DNA from 3 places in the Agromyces chromiiresistens genome. Region 2 is predicted to be linked to each of the others. Evidence: predicted binding sites of a transcription regulator. Region 2 holds the regulator's gene; each other region holds the start of a gene.
What was found. Region 2 encodes HspR, which represses chaperone genes until heat shock. Its sites were predicted from a motif close to AAGTTGAGTCNNNNNGACTCAACTT; they were not measured.

Region 1: a site for HspR is predicted at 3,407-3,431, ahead of PX701_RS11740 (ATP-dependent Clp protease ATP-binding subunit). Genes of this name have one in related genera too.
Region 3: a site for HspR is predicted at 3,247-3,271, ahead of PX701_RS00040 (ATP-dependent Clp protease ATP-binding subunit). Genes of this name have one in related genera too.

Annotation. Positions count from the first base shown of each region.
Region 1 is NZ_JARFNL010000004.1:941,677-946,822, reverse strand. Features, by position in the region: gene PX701_RS11750 (hypothetical protein) at 1-207, shown strand, start outside; gene PX701_RS11745 (hypothetical protein) at 339-713, shown strand; gene PX701_RS11740 (ATP-dependent Clp protease ATP-binding subunit) at 827-3,391, opposite strand; gene PX701_RS11735 (DUF262 domain-containing protein) at 3,562-4,740, shown strand; gene PX701_RS11730 (AAA family ATPase) at 4,737-5,146, shown strand, end outside.
Region 2 is NZ_JARFNL010000008.1:33,293-38,438, reverse strand. Features, by position in the region: gene dnaK (molecular chaperone DnaK) at 1-1,712, shown strand, start outside; gene PX701_RS17895 (nucleotide exchange factor GrpE) at 1,715-2,335, shown strand; gene PX701_RS17890 (DnaJ C-terminal domain-containing protein) at 2,460-3,449, shown strand; gene PX701_RS17885 (heat shock protein transcriptional repressor HspR) at 3,451-3,864, shown strand; gene PX701_RS17880 (ScyD/ScyE family protein) at 3,929-5,017, opposite strand.
Region 3 is NZ_JARFNL010000001.1:6,235-11,380, reverse strand. Features, by position in the region: gene PX701_RS00045 (M36 family metallopeptidase) at 1-712, opposite strand, end outside; gene PX701_RS00040 (ATP-dependent Clp protease ATP-binding subunit) at 1,001-3,226, opposite strand; gene PX701_RS00035 (hypothetical protein) at 3,394-4,119, opposite strand; gene PX701_RS00030 (M64 family metallopeptidase) at 4,145-5,146, opposite strand, start outside.

The sequences.
Region 1 (5,146 bases), on a different contig from region 2:
ATGACCGTGGTGGGTGCCCGCAACGCGGCGGCATTCGGTGCGGCGCCCGGCATCGCCGCGTGGGCATCGACGGTGGCGATGAACCCGGCGCGCATCCCGCCCGGCGAGCCGCACTCGTCGCAGCTCGACGACGTGCTCGTACGCATGCAGGCGCACGCCCGCCCCGGCATGGCACGCCTCGCCGAACTCACCGCCACCACCGCTTGAGGAGCGCCGCCCACCCGCTGGTTGAGCAGCGCCCGACGAAGTCGGACGCGTATCGAACCGCCCCCGCCGGTTGAGTAGCGAGCGACGAAGGAGCACGCGTACCGAAACCATGTGACCCGTAGGCTCGCATCATGGCCGGCAAGTACCGCTACGACACCGAGGTCGTGCGAATCTTCTACGACTTCGCGGAATCGGTCGTGTGGTTCCCCGATCCCGTCGACTACGACGAGAGCCGACTGAGCAGCGCTCTGGTCGCCGACCTCCGTGCTTGGGGCAGCCTCCACGAGACCGGCCGCGATGAGGACTACGAGTGGCGATCGCCCGATCTTCGCCGCCAGGCGGAGCTCGCGCTGCGGGAGCTCGCGCGTCGGTTGGGTCGCGAACTCGGATCGGCCTTCGAGATCGAGTACGACGTCGATCGGGCGACGTATCGTTCGCCCCATGCGCCGACGAATCGCGCGGCGGCGGCAGCGTTCGCGGCGCGGGCGGCCGGCGCCGAATGGTGACGAACGCCCGGCCCTCGGGGAACGAGGGGCCGGGCGTTCGGATCTGCAGATCGGGTCACCGGGTTTCGATACGCGTCCGACTTCGTCGGGCGCTACTCAACCAGCGGTAGGCATTACGCCGCCATCGGCACGAGGCCGGCGGCGGTCACGACGAACTCGCCGTCGCGGGCGTCGACGTGCACCGCTCCCCCGTCGCCGAGGGCGCCGGAGACGAACAGGTCGCTGATGCGGTCGTCGACCTCGCGCTGGATGACCCGGCGCAGGGGCCGCGCACCGTACTCGGGCTCGTAGCCCCGTTCGGCGAGCAGCGCGACCGCGGCATCCGTGACCTCGAAGCCGACCTCGCGCGACGCGAGGCGACGCGCGGTCGCACCCAGCATCAGCTTCACGATCTGCGCGAGCTGCGGCTGGTCGAGCTTCTGGAACAGCACGATCTCGTCGATGCGGTTCAGGAACTCGGGGCGCATGGCCTCGCGCACCTTGCCCATGACGCGCTGGCGCACGTCGTCGGCCGAGCTGAAGCCCGAGGCATCCGCGCCGGCGACGAAGCCGAGCGCACCCGACCGCGACGCGAGGAACTCCGAACCGAGGTTCGAGGTCATCACGACGACCGTGTTGCGGAAGTCGACCGTGCGGCCCTGGCCGTCGGTGAGGCGTCCGTCGTCGAGCACCTGCAGCAGCAGGTTGAACACGTCGGGGTGCGCCTTCTCGATCTCGTCGAACAGCACGATCGAGTACGGGTTGCGCCGCACGCGCTCGGTGAGCTGGCCGGCCTCGTCGTAGCCGACGTATCCGGGAGGGGCGCCGACGAGTCGCGACACGGTGTGCCGCTCGCCGAACTCCGACATGTCGAAGCGGATCACGGCGGTCTCGTCGTCGAACAGGCGGTCGGCGAGGGCCTTCGCGAGCTCGGTCTTGCCGACGCCCGTCGGCCCGAGGAACAGGAACGACCCGACCGGCCGACGCGAGTCGCCCATGCCGGTGCGGTTGCGGCGCACGGCCTTGGCGACCGCGGCGACCGCGTCGTGCTGCCCGATGACGCGCTGGTGCAGCTCGCCCTCGAGGTCGGCGAGGCGCTCGCGCTCGGTCTCGGTGAGGCGGTTCACCGGGATGCCGGTGGCCCGCGAGATCACGGCAGCGATCTCGGCCTCGTCGATGACGGTGGCATCGGATGCCGCGGCGCGACCCTGCTCGGTGACCTCGTCGAGCTTCGCCTGCACCTTCGAGATCTCGTCGCGCAGGCGCGACGCCTCCTCGTAGTGCTCGGTGCGCACGGCGGCGTTCTTCTCCGCCTCGAGTTCGCCGAGTCGCGACTGCAGCGCAGACACGTCCACCTTCACGCCGAGTCGCAGCCGCAGGCGCGCGCCGGCCTGGTCGATGAGGTCGATCGCCTTGTCGGGCAGCACGCGGTCGCTGAGGTAGCGGTCGCTGAGTTCGACGGCGGCGCGGATCGCGGCATCCGTGTACTCGACGCCGTGGTGCCCCTCGTATGCGGGCTTCAGGCCCTGCAGGATGAGCACGGCGTCTTCGATCGACGGCTCGCCGACCCGCACCGGCTGGAAGCGGCGCTCGAGCGCCGGGTCCTTCTCGATCTTGCGGTACTCGTTGAGCGTGGTCGCGCCCACGAGGTGCAGCTCGCCTCGCGCGAGGCGCGGCTTGAGGATGTTGCCCGCGTCCATGCCACCGTCGCCCGCACCACCGGCGCCGACGACCGTGTGCACCTCGTCGATGAAGACGATGAGCTCGCCCGTGTTGGCGGCGATCTCCTCCATCGTCTTCGTGAGGCGCTCTTCGAAGTCGCCGCGGTAGCGGGTGCCGGCGAGCATGCCGGGCAGGTCGAGCGCGATGACGCGCTTGCCGAGCAGGGCCTCGGGCACGTTCTCCTCGACGATCGCGCGGGCGAGGCCCTCGACGATCGCCGTCTTGCCGACGCCCGCCTCACCGACGAGCACGGGGTTGTTCTTCGTGCGGCGCGACAGGATCTCGATGGTCTGCTCGATCTCGTCGGCACGCCCGATCACCGGGTCGAGCTCGCCGTTCGCGGCGCGCTCGGTGAGGTCCATGCCGAACTTGTCGAGCATCGGCGTGGTGCTCTCTTCCGCAGGTTGAGTAGCGCCCGACGAAGGAGGACGCGTATCGAAACCAGCCTCCGTGCCGTCGTGCTCCCGCATCCCCTGCGTCAGCGCCTCAGCCGTCACCCCGGCCCGAGCCAGCACCTGCCCCGCAGGCGCATCCTGCCCCAGCACGAGCGCGAAGAAGAGGTGCTCGGGGTCGATGTACGTCGCCCCCGACGATCGCGCCACCTGGTAGCTGTGGAACAGCGAGCGGGATGCGCTCGGGGTGATGGTGGCCGCGTTGATGTCAGCCGTCTCGGATGCCGCGGGCAGACGCGCCTCGGTCGCCGTGATGATGCGCTCGGGGCTCGCCCCGATGCGTCGGATCGCCTGCTGCACGCTCTCGTCCTCGACGATCACGCGAAGGATGTGCAGGGCGTCGAGCTCGGTCTGTCCGCGCTCGAGGGCGAAGCGCCCGGCCTGCTGAAGAATCGATTGGGTGCGCGCGGTAAGGAACCGGCTGAGGTCGATCGACCGCGCCTGTCGCGCCTGCTCACCCGCGAGGTATCGGGCGAGGAACTCGTCGAACGAGCTCGCGCCTGCCTCGTTGAAGTCGTTGGGCACCTGGCCTCCTGGTTGAAGTTGAGTGTGGTTCGCTCAAGTTCAACGCAGGCCGCGTTCGACTATTCCCGCGGAATTCTCGACGGCGCAGTGACAGACCCTCTTCCGATATCCGCAAGAACGACTGAGCGATCCACTAGCTTGGCCTAACACACCCAGAGAGAACGAGGGTCATGAAGCTTGAAGCCTGGGAACCCGACCTGCAGAGCCTCTACGCCCGGTACGTAGACGGGTCGCTCGACCTGCAGCCAGCCTTTCAACGTGGACTCGTTTGGTCGCGTGAGAAGAAGGCGCGCCTCGTCGATACCATCCTCCGAGGCTGGCGCATCCCGCCCGTACATCTCATCGTCCAGAGCGACGAGAGACTGTCCGTCCTAGACGGTCAGCAGCGACTGCAATCCCTCTTCGACTTCATCGACGGAGGATTCGCGGTTCAAGAGTTCCCGCCATTCGACGAGGCTGTGTCGACGTATGCGGGCCACCGCTTCAAGTCGCTTCCTGTGAGTGTTCAACGCAGGGTTCTGTCCTCACGCGTTAGTTCCTACCGGCTCTTCGACTACGCAGCCGATGAACCCTATGAGCTCTTCTTTCGATTGAACCTGCCTACCGGACTCACGCAAGCCGAGAAACGCAACGCCCTCGCGGGGCGAGCCCGGGAGCAGGTACGCGACCTCGTGGCATCCGCGGAACGAGCAGGTTGGGGCAAGGATCTGCTCGGATTCTCGGACGGTCGGCTCGCCTACGACGATGTCATTGCTCGATTGTGCGCCTACCTCGAGCGGCAATCGATCGCGATCCCACTCACGGTTCGAGACATGGAGGACTTCTATCGTGAACCCGCTGGCTTTTCGGTCAGGACTGAGGAGCTGGCGCGGATCGCCCTCGAAACGTTCACATACGCCGCCCGCTCGGCAGACAACCGCATCCGACTCAACAAGGCCACACTTCTGACCTGGCTCATCGTGGCTGCCCGGGCGAAGCTCAGCGACGTGCAAGGCCGAGTGAAACTGACAGGTGCAATGGAAGAACTAGAACTCGCCAGGCTTTCGTATGGTCGGTCATCGCAACACCGAGCGGTTCGACAGGTCACCGATCCTGCGTACTTTGCGCCGATTGCGGCGCTCTATCTCGACCGTTCAAGTCTTCGGGTGGCTGACGTCCTATCTGTTCAGGCGCGAGACGCGGTGGCATGGCTTGCTGTCGCGTACTTCAATGCTGACCAAAGTCTCCCCCCTATCGTGCGCGAGCTACGTCAGAACGTTGCCGCGCTTCCCTTTCAGGGAAGCGAGTCGTTCGAAGACGGGCTCCTCTCGCTTGTTTCCGCGTGGCCGCAATGGAGTGACCTCCGGTGAAACTCTCCCAAGTTGCGCATAGCTGGCGCCGAGTCCTGGACGATTGGGACGGCACAACCCGGTTTGTCCGCGTCGAATCAACCGACGACTTAGGCTTCCATGCCAGCGCCGTCGACCTGCGTGGCGGTCTCTTTGTTTTGGCAGGTGTGAACTCCGGAGGGAAGACGCGACTCCTGCGCTCTCTCGCCGACACGATCAACAAGGGTGGTTCGGGGCCCGCCACAATGGAGTGGGGCGGCAGTCCCCCAAGCAGAGCAATCTATGTCGACTTCTTTGAGCTGCTCACCCGTCAATGGATGACGTTATCGGCGGGAGTTGATCTCGACGAGCAAATCGAAGCTGCCGGTCTTACACCGGTCCGGGAAGCCGATCGCCGCGACATCTCATTCGTCGTGGGCCGAGACTA
Region 2 (5,146 bases):
CGAAGCGCCAGGCCGTCACCAACGTCGACCGCACCATCGCGTCGGTCAAGCGCCACATGGGCACCGACTGGAAGACCGACGAGATCGACGGCAAGAAGTACACGCCGCAGGAGATCTCGGCCCGCATCCTCCAGAAGCTCAAGCGCGACGCCGAGCAGTACCTCGGCGACACCGTCACCGACGCGGTCATCACCGTGCCGGCGTACTTCAACGACGCCGAGCGCCAGGCCACGAAGGAGGCCGGTGAGATCGCGGGCCTCAACGTGCTCCGCATCATCAACGAGCCCACCGCCGCGGCGCTCGCGTACGGTCTCGACAAGGGCAAGGAGGACGAGCTCATCCTCGTCTTCGACCTCGGTGGCGGCACGTTCGACGTCTCGCTCCTCGAGGTGGGCAAGGACGACGACTTCTCGACCATCCAGGTCCGCGCGACCTCCGGCGACAACCGCCTCGGCGGCGACGACTGGGACCAGCGCATCGTCGACTGGCTCATCAAGAAGTTCAAGGACTCGACGGGCGTCGACGTCGCGAACGACAAGATCGCCCTGCAGCGCCTCAAGGAGGCCGCCGAGCAGGCCAAGAAGGAGCTCTCGTCGAGCATGTCGACGAACATCCAGCTCCCGTACCTCTCGCTCACCGAGAACGGCCCGGCGAACCTCGACGAGAAGCTCACGCGCGCCGAGTTCGAGAACATGACGAGCGACCTGCTCGACCGCACGAAGAAGCCCTTCGAGGACGTCATCCGCGAGGCCGGCATCAAGCTCAGCGACGTCGCCCACGTGGTGCTCGTCGGCGGCTCGACCCGCATGCCCGCCGTGTCCGACCTCGTCAAGAAGGAGACCGGCCAGGAGCCCAACAAGGGCGTCAACCCCGATGAGGTCGTCGCCGTCGGCGCCGCCCTCCAGGCGGGCGTCCTCAAGGGCGAGCGCAAGGACGTGCTGCTCATCGACGTCACCCCCCTCAGCCTCGGCATCGAGACCAAGGGCGGCATCATGACCAAGCTCATCGAGCGCAACACGGCCATCCCGACGAAGCGCAGCGAGACCTTCACGACCGCCGACGACAACCAGCCGTCGGTCGCGATCCAGGTCTTCCAGGGCGAGCGAGACTTCACGCGCGACAACAAGGCGCTCGGCACGTTCGAGCTGACCGGCATCGCTCCCGCGCCGCGCGGCATCCCGCAGATCGAGGTCACCTTCGACATCGACGCCAACGGCATCGTGCACGTCTCCGCGAAGGACAAGGGCACCGGCAAGGAGCAGTCGATGACCATCTCGGGCGGCTCGAGCCTCCCGAAGGACGACATCGACCGCATGGTGCGCGAGGCCGAAGAGCACGCCGCGGAGGACAAGGCGCGTCGCGAGTCGGCCGAGACCCGCAACTCCGCCGAGCAGCTCGCCTACTCGGTCGAGAAGCTCATCAAGGACAACGACGACAAGCTCCCCGCCGACGTCAAGTCCGAGGTGCAGGGCGACGTCGACGCGCTGAAGTCGGCGCTCGCGGGCGACGACGACGCCGCGGTGAAGACCGCGTTCGAGAAGCTCTCGCAGTCGCAGACCAAGCTGGGCGAGGCCATCTACGCCCAGTCGCAGGCGGCGGATGCCTCCGCCTCCGGCGAGGACGCCTCGGCCACGGGCCAGGCGGGCGATGCCGCGTCCGATGAAGACGTGGTCGACGCCGAGGTCGTGGACGACGACGAGGAGAAGAAGTAGTCATGACCGACGAGCAGAACCAGAACCACGAGGAGCCGGTGATCCGCGACAAGCGGCGCATCGACCCCGAAACCGGTGAGGTTCGGCAGCCGGCCGCCGACGGGGCGCCCGAGGAGGGCGCCCCCGAGGCATCCGACCTCATCGAGGACGAGACCGAGCTCACCGTCGACGACATCCTGAACGCGGCGAACGCCGAGGTGCAGGAGCCGAGCGACGAGCACCTCGCCGACCTCAAGCGGGTGACCGCCGAGTACGCGAACTACCGCAAGCGCACCGAGGCGAACCGCGAGATCGAGCGCGAGCGCGCAGTCGGTGCGGCCGTCGCGGTGCTGCTGCCGGTGCTCGACGACCTCGACCGCGCCGAGAAGCACGGCGACCTCGAGGCGGACTCGCCCTTCGCGACGATCGCCGCGAAGCTGCGCGGCGCCGTCGAGAAGCTCGGGCTCGCCGCGTTCGGCGAGGTCGGCGAGCCGTTCGACCCGCAGCGCCACGAGGCGATCTTCCAGCAGCCCAGTGACGAGGTCGAGGTCGACACGGTCGCCGATGTCGTCGAGACCGGGTACACGCTGGGCGGCGTGCAGCTGCGCGCCGCGAAGGTCGTCGTCAAGACGCCGGCGGCCTAGCCCCGCCGCACCCACTCCCCGGTGGTCGAGTAGCGAAGCGTCTCGAGACCCGCGCATCAGGTCTCGATACGCGCTACTCGACCACCGGACCCATTTCAGACAGACTCAGAGAGAGGAGGTGCCGATGGCCAGTCAGGACTGGTTCGACAAGGACTTCTACCAGGTGCTCGGCGTCTCCAAGGACGCGAGCGACGCGGAGATCAAGAAGGTCTACCGCAAGCTCGCGCGCAAGTACCACCCCGACCAGAACCCGGGCGACGCTGCGGCCGAGGCGAAGTTCAAGGAGATCAGCGAGGCGAACGCGGTGCTCTCCGACCCCGAGCAGCGCAAGGAGTACGACGCGATCCGGGCGATGGGCACGGGCGCGCGGTTCACCGCGCCGGGCGCCGGCGGCCAGGGCGGCTTCGACGACGTCTTCGGCGGCATGTTCGGCCAGGGCGGCGGGCAGCGCTACACGTTCCAGCAGGGCGGCGGCGCCGAGTACGACGACCTGCTCAGCGGCCTGTTCGGGGGCGGCCGGTTCGGCCAGTCGACCGGCGGATACCGCGGGTTCGGCGGCCCGACCAAGGGCCGGGACGTCTCGGCGACGACGACGCTCGACTTCATCACCGCCACCAAGGGCGACCAGGTCACCCTGCAGACGGCCGACGGCAAGCCGATCACGGTGCGCATCCCGGCGGGCGTCTCGGACGGCCAGAAGATCCGGCTGCGCGGCAAGGGCCACCCCTCGCCCGACGGCGGCGAGACGGGCGACCTCATCCTCACCGTCAACGTGCGCAAGCACCCCGTCTTCGAGCGCGACGGGCTCAACCTGCGGGTCACCGTGCCGGTGACCTTCACCGAGGCCGCGCTCGGCGCGACCATCCAGGTGCCGACCCTCGGCGGCGACCCCGTGAAGCTCAAGGTCGCGCCCGGCACGCCGAGCGGCCGCGTGCTGCGCGTGAAGGGGCGCGGCGTGGAGACCAAGAAGGGCACGGGCGACCTGCTCGCGGTCGTGCAGATCGCGGTGCCGTCGCACCTCTCGAAGGACGCGCAGGCGGCCGTCGAGGCACTCGCCGCGGCGCTGCCCGACGAGAACCCGCGCGACGAACTGCTCGCGAAGGCCCGGGGCTGACATGAACGAGACGAGCCCGCTCTTCGTCATCTCGGTCGCAGCCGAGCTCGCGGGCATGCACCCGCAGACGCTGCGGCAGTACGACCGGCTGGGCCTCGTCTCGCCGACGCGCACAGCGGGCAAGTCGCGCCGCTACTCGATGCGCGATGTCACCCAGCTGCGCGAGATCGCGCAGCTGTCGAGCGAGGGCGTGAGCCTCGAAGGCATCCGCAGGGTGCTCGGGCTCGAAGACGAGGTGCAGTCGCTGCGGGCCCGCGTGCGCGAGCTCGAGGCGGCACTGGCCGACGAGATGCTCAACCGCCCGGGCCGGCGCATCTTCGCGGCCGGCTCGGCCGGAGAGGTGATCACCCTCAAGGCCGGCACGCGCGCGCGCCGTGAGAACGCCGTCGTCGTCTGGCGCCCGCTCGAACGCTGAACGTCAGCGCGTCGTCCGGCATTCGGGCGAATGCCGGACGACGCGGGTTCGTGCCGATGAGGCCTCAGCGGCCCCGGACGGGGTACGAGACGATCCGCCCGTCGCCGAAGACGCCGGCCGAGACGACCACCTTGCCGCTCTGCCATTCGACGCCGGCCGGGCTGTCGACCTCGGCGAACGTCGAGACCGATCCGTCGCGCGTGATCGCCGACACCTTGCCGCCGAACATCTGGCTGACGTAGACCGTGCCGTTCGGCGCCACCGCGAGTCCGGTCGCTCCGGCGAAGCCGGTGGCGACCAGCGCGGAGTCCCCGCTCACCGGGTCGACGCGGTAGACCGAGCCGTAGGGGAATCCGAGCCCGGGCGCCCCGGGAAGGGTCGACACGTAGAGCATCCCGTCGGTGCCCATCTCGACGTCGGTCGGCACGGGCTCGGCGTCGTAGGTCAGGCCGACGACGCACTCGTCGAGCACGATCGGCTGCCCCTCGACCTCGCCGACCACGCGCATCTCGTCGGTGACCACGAGCGGCTGCGGGGGCAGCACGGCGACCGTCGAGACCTCGTCGCCGACGACCTTCAGCACCGCGTTCATGCCCGAGTCGGCGACGTAGGTCACGCCGGGCAGCGCCAGCGTGCCGTACGCGTGGGTGTCGACCAGCCCCTGGTAGCGCGGGTTCACGAACGGCGGCAGCGTCGCGGCGCACTCGTCGGAGATCTCCTCGAATCCGTACCAGCTGTCGCCGTCGGGGTTGTTGGCCTGCTCCCACGCGAGCAGGTCGATCGACGTGTCGCCGGCGGGGCCGCTCGACTTCAGCCACGACCCCTCGATCGTCTGCTCGTCTCCGGCGCGTTCGCTCCAGGTGACGGTGGGGCCGAGCACCGAGACGCCGGTCGAGTCGGGGCCCTGCGAGAGGGTCTCGCTGCTTCCGCCGGCGATGCGGGTGACCTCGCCGAGGAACGACTGGCCCACGGTGATGACGCCGTCGGCCGACAGGTCGAACGTCAGCGGGCCGACGAGGTGCTCGGCCAGCACCGTGGGCGGGCCCGAGCTCGGCGCCTTCGGCGCGGCGGTCGCCGGCGCGGCGACGGCGGTCGTCGCGCCGATCGCGACGGCGACGGCGGCGGCAGCGGTGAGTGGGATTGAACGGCGCATCGGGTACTCCGACCTTGATCGAACTGCGCATCCGCCCTTTGCGCACGCTCCGGCGCGCACGGAAAGCCTCGGGTGGGCGGATCCGCGTCCGAACGTACTCCGGTCGGGCGGGCCCCTCCACCCCCCGTT
Region 3 (5,146 bases), on a different contig from region 2:
CGACGGACTCGACCCACACTTCGCCCGACACCTCGACGTCGGTGACCCACGCGAGTCGCAGGCTGCGACCCTCGTCGTCCATGAACCAGCGCTGCTCCGCCTTCAGCGGGGTCGGCTCGACGAGCCCGTCGACGGCGATCGAGTTCGGCACCTCCACGACCTCGCGCTCGGTGGTCTGCGCGGCCGCCGGCACGTCGGCGGCGGTGACGTCGGCGCCTGAGGCCACGACCGCCGTCTCGGCGATCGCCTCCGCCGCGGTCACCTCGGGGGCCGCCGGCGTGATGGGCGCGACGTCGGCGGTCGTGCCGCCGACGTGCACGAGCCGCCCGTCGGCGTCGATGCTCGCGGTGACGACGGCGTGGTGCACGGGGATTCCGACGACGGACTGTCGCAGCTGCACGTAGGCGACCCCGTTCGGGTCGGTGATCACGTCGTCGACGACGAGCGACTCGAGCCCTGCACCGTCGAGCCCGAACGCGTCGCGGTGCTCGGCGAGGTAGCCGAGCACGAGCTCGGCCGGGTCCGCGTCCGACGGCCCGGTGAGCGCGCCGGTCGGGTTGAGCACCGAGCGGACATCGCCCGCGCCGTCGCGCGTGACGAGCGCGGCGCCGAACTCCTCGCCGAGATCGGGCGGCGCCTCTGCGCCGGGTGCCGCGAAGGCGGCGACGGGTTGGCTGATGACGAGCGCGGTCGCGGCGATGACGGCAGCCACGGCGGTCAGACGGTACACGATGACCTCCGGAGGGACGCCCGGGGATCCGCGGAGCGATCCCCCCGGTCGCCCCGCGGCGTGGCCCTCGGTCGAGCCGGCCGTCACGTTACTCGTGGGGGACACGCGCCGCCCGGCAATGGGGGACAGATGGCACGCGACTCCCCCGGACTGGGGGTAGGTTCGTCGGCCCTCGCGCACGGCTCCGCGACCGTGCGAGGACGGTTCCGCATGGCGTCGGCGTACGGCACGAGGCATCCGCCCGGGTGAACGGATGCCTCGTGGCCGGCGCTAGTCGTCGAGCAGTTCGGCTTCGACGACCTCGTCGTCGGCGTCGCCGGCGACGGGTGCGCTCTCGCCCCTCGTCACCGTGAGCGACTCGCCGTCGCTCGCGAGCGCGACCACGACCGCGTCGCCGTCGCGCACGCTGCCGTCGAGCAGGGCGCGGGCGAGCCGGTCGTCGATCTCGCGCTGCATGAGCCGGCGCAGCGGACGCGCCCCGTAGAGCGGGTCGTAGCCGCGCTCGGCGAGCCAGGCCCTCGCGTCGGGGGTGACCCCGAGCTCGAGCCGGCGCTCGTGCAGGCGGGCGCCGAGACGGTCGATGTAGAGGTTGACGATCTCTGCGAGGTCCTGCTCGCTGAGCGCCGAGAAGACGACGAGGTCGTCGAGGCGGTTCACGAACTCGGGCTTGAACGCCTGCCGCACCGTCTGCATCACGGCCTGCTCCTTCTCGCTCCAGCTGAGCGCCGGGTCGATGAGGTACTGCGAGCCGAGGTTCGAGGTGAGGATGAGGATCGTGTTGCGGAAGTCGACCGTGCGGCCCTGGCCGTCGGTCAGGCGACCGTCGTCGAGCACCTGCAGCAGCACGTCGAACACCTCGGGGTGCGCCTTCTCGACCTCGTCGAAGAGGATCACCGAGTAGGGACGACGGCGCACGGCCTCGGTGAGCTGCCCGCCTTGGTCGTAGCCGACGTACCCGGGAGGGGCGCCGACGAGGCGCGACACCGAGAACTTCTCGCCGTACTCCGACATGTCGATGCGCACCATGGCGCGCTCGTCGTCGAAGAGGAACTCGGCGAGCGCCTTCGCGAGCTCGGTCTTGCCGACGCCGGTCGGGCCGAGGAACAGGAACGAGCCGGTCGGCCGGTTCGGGTCGTTGATGCCGGCGCGCGAGCGGCGCACCGCGTCGGCGACGGCCGCGACGGCACGCTTCTGGCCGATGAGGCGCTTGCCGAGCTCCTGCTCGAGGTGCAGCAGCTTCTCGGTCTCGCCCTGCATGAGCCGGCCGACGGGAATGCCCGTCCACGCCGAGATCACGGCGGCGATGTCCTCGTCGGTGACCTGCTCGTTGACCATGCGCGGTTCGCCGCCGGCGTTGCCGGACGCATCCGCCTGCTCGGCCGCCTCGAGGTCGCGCTGCAGGTTCTTGATCGTCTCGTACTCGAGCCGCGAGGCCTTCTGGTAGTCGCCGCCGCGCAGTGCGAGGTCGCGCTGGGTGATCGCCTCGTCGAGCTGCTTCTTGAGGTCGCCGACCCGGTTGAGGCCCTGGCGCTCGCGCGCCCACCGTGCCTCGAGCTCGGCGAGCTCGCGCTCGAGCGACACGAGCTGCTCGCGCAGCTTCGCGAGCCGCTCCTTCGAGGCGTCGTCCTTCTCCTTCTTGAGGGCGAGCTCCTCGAGCTTCATGCGATCGACCTGGCGCTTGAGCTGGTCGATCTCGACGGGCGACGAGTCGATCTCCATCTTGAGTCGCGACATGGCCTCGTCGATGAGGTCGATGGCCTTGTCGGGCAGCTGGCGCGCCGTGATGTACCGGTTCGACAGGGATGCCGCGGCGACGAGCGCGGCGTCGGAGATCGTGACCCCGTGGTGGGCCTCGTAGCGGCCCTTGAGCCCGCGCAGGATCGCGATCGTGTCCTCCACGCTCGGCTCGCCGACGTACACCTGCTGGAATCGGCGCTCGAGCGCGGCGTCCTTCTCGATGTACTCGCGGTACTCGTCGAGCGTGGTCGCGCCGATGAGGTGCAGCTCGCCGCGGGCGAGCATGGGCTTCAGCATGTTGGAGGCCGCGACGGACCCCTCGCCGCCGCCCGCGCCCATGAGCAGGTGCAGCTCGTCGACGAAGGTGATGATGCCGCCCTCGGCCTCGTTGATCTCCTTGAGCACGGCCTTCAGCCGCTCCTCGAACTGGCCGCGGTACATCGCGCCCGCGACGAGCGCGGAGATGTCGAGCGAGACGAGCTGCTTGTCCTTCAGCGACTCGGCGACGTCGCCCGCGACGATGCGCTGGGCGAGACCCTCGACGACGGCCGTCTTGCCGACGCCGGGCTCGCCGATGAGCACGGGGTTGTTCTTGGTACGACGGGTCAGCACCTGGCTCACGCGCCGGATCTCGGCGTCACGGCCGATCACCGGGTCGAGCTTGCCGGCCTTCGCGAGGTCGGTGAGGTTGACGCCGAACTGTTCGAGCGCCGACTTCTGCTCCTCCTGCGAGTTCGGCGCGCCCTGCATGTTTGCCACTCGATGGTCCCTTCGTTCAAAACTTGAGTCTACTGAACTCAACTTTGCGAAGGGGGTCGGTATTCCGGAATCGCGCGGAATCTCCCCCGCGCTTCACGCTAGACCGGATGCCTCGGGGTGGCTAGCCCGAGGGGCGGCCGTCGCGCGGCGCACCGCCGTGCGGGCGCTCAGTCGGCGCTCGCCCGCGGCTCCGGCTTGCGGCCGTCGCGATCGGTCCTGAGGTGCGGCAGGTCGGCGGCGCGCATCGGCTTCGACGCCGCGAGCTCCTCGACCCGACGCGAGCGGCGGGCGAGCGGCGACTCCGACGCCGTCTCGAGGATCAACCGCTCGGACGCCCGGTAGATCGAGACCGAGAGCTCTGCGTCGCGGTCGGCGACGGCCTCGAGGGGCACGAGCACCGCGGCCTCCCACGTCTCCTCCTCGACGACGCGGTGCCCGCGGAACGCGTCGTCGGGATCGGTGCGGTCCGGGATCCCGATGCTCAGCCCGGGGTCGACGACGGCCTGCAGGGCGACGACGGCCTTGCCCGCCCTCACCTCGATGAACGCGGTGCCGCGCACCGTGCCCTGCTCGGGCGGCGCGACATCGACGACGGTGCTGTCGAGCACGCGGATCTCGCCCCGCTCCACCTCCAGTCGCAGTCGAACGCTCCTCGCCTCCGGGCTCGGTTCGATTCGCGCTGCCACCTGCGGCCCCCAATCCCTGCGCCGCGTCTTCTCACCGTACAGCGCGAGGGATGCCTCGACGCCGGGCTTCGGGCGTCCGGTCCGCTCCTTGAAGGCGGCCGACAGCAGCCGGCCGTCCTTGAGCCGCCCTCGGCGGGCGGCGTTGCGCCGCGCGCCGCCGGGTTCCTCATCGAGCCGCTTGCGCGGTCGCTCGCTGGTCTCGTCCATGATCTCGCCCCTCCTCGTGCCCGGCTCACCAGTTGCGGCCGAAGCGGTAGTCGTGCACCCACCGGTGGTAGATGCAGTCCATGGCCAGCGGCGCCGTGCCGCTGAAGGTCGACGTCCAGTCGGCGTTGTGGGCCAGGATGCGGTCCGGCCCCTTCCTCGTGAACGGTCCGATCACGATCGATTTCGAGAGCGCCGTCGTCACCCGGATCCGGTGGCGCTCGGGCACGCGATCGAACCGATCGACGGAACCGAGTCGCCACTCGCCGACGCGGTCCTCACGGAAGTCCGCCGACAGGTTCGACCCGCTGGAGATCATGCGGCCCGCGTATTCGTGCGACCAGTCGTCCATGTTCCAGGCGAACAGGTCGACCTTGCCGTCGCCCGTGAGGTCGGCGGGGAGGAAGCGGTCGTGACTGCGCATGCCGCCCCAGCCGGGGACGTCGCCGTCGAACATCCGCACGAACGCGAAGTCGCTGCCCGTCGAACGGAACATGCCGAGGTAGGGGTTCGCCCAGTCCGAGCCGTTGAAGACGTAGAGGTCGTCCTTGCCGTCGCCGTTGAAGTCGCCGACGAAGAACCGGTCGTGCTCGGCGAAACCGCCCCACCCGGGCAGGTCGTCCTCCCACATCCGGATGCACCGGAACAGGCCGCGCTGCATGCGGAACAGGCCGAGGTACTCGCTCGACCAGTCGCGCGAGTTCCAGATCAGCAGGTCGTCCCGGCTCGTGCCGCCGACGTTCGCCACCATGATCTCGTCGTGGTCGGCGAGGCCGCCCCAACCGGGGATGTCCCCGTCGTACCGGTGCGACTGCGAGAACCCCGAGCCCGTCGAGATGAGCGTGGCCACGTACGGCATCGACCAGTCGTCGAAGTTGGAGACGAGCAGGTCATCGCGTCCGTCGCCGTCGAAGTCGCCGACGAGGAACGCGTCGTGCCGCGCGAACCCGCCCCACCCGGGGATGTCGCCGTCGTAGCGCGCGAGCACGCGCATGCGCCCGTCGGCGTCGACCTTGATCAGCGCGAGGTA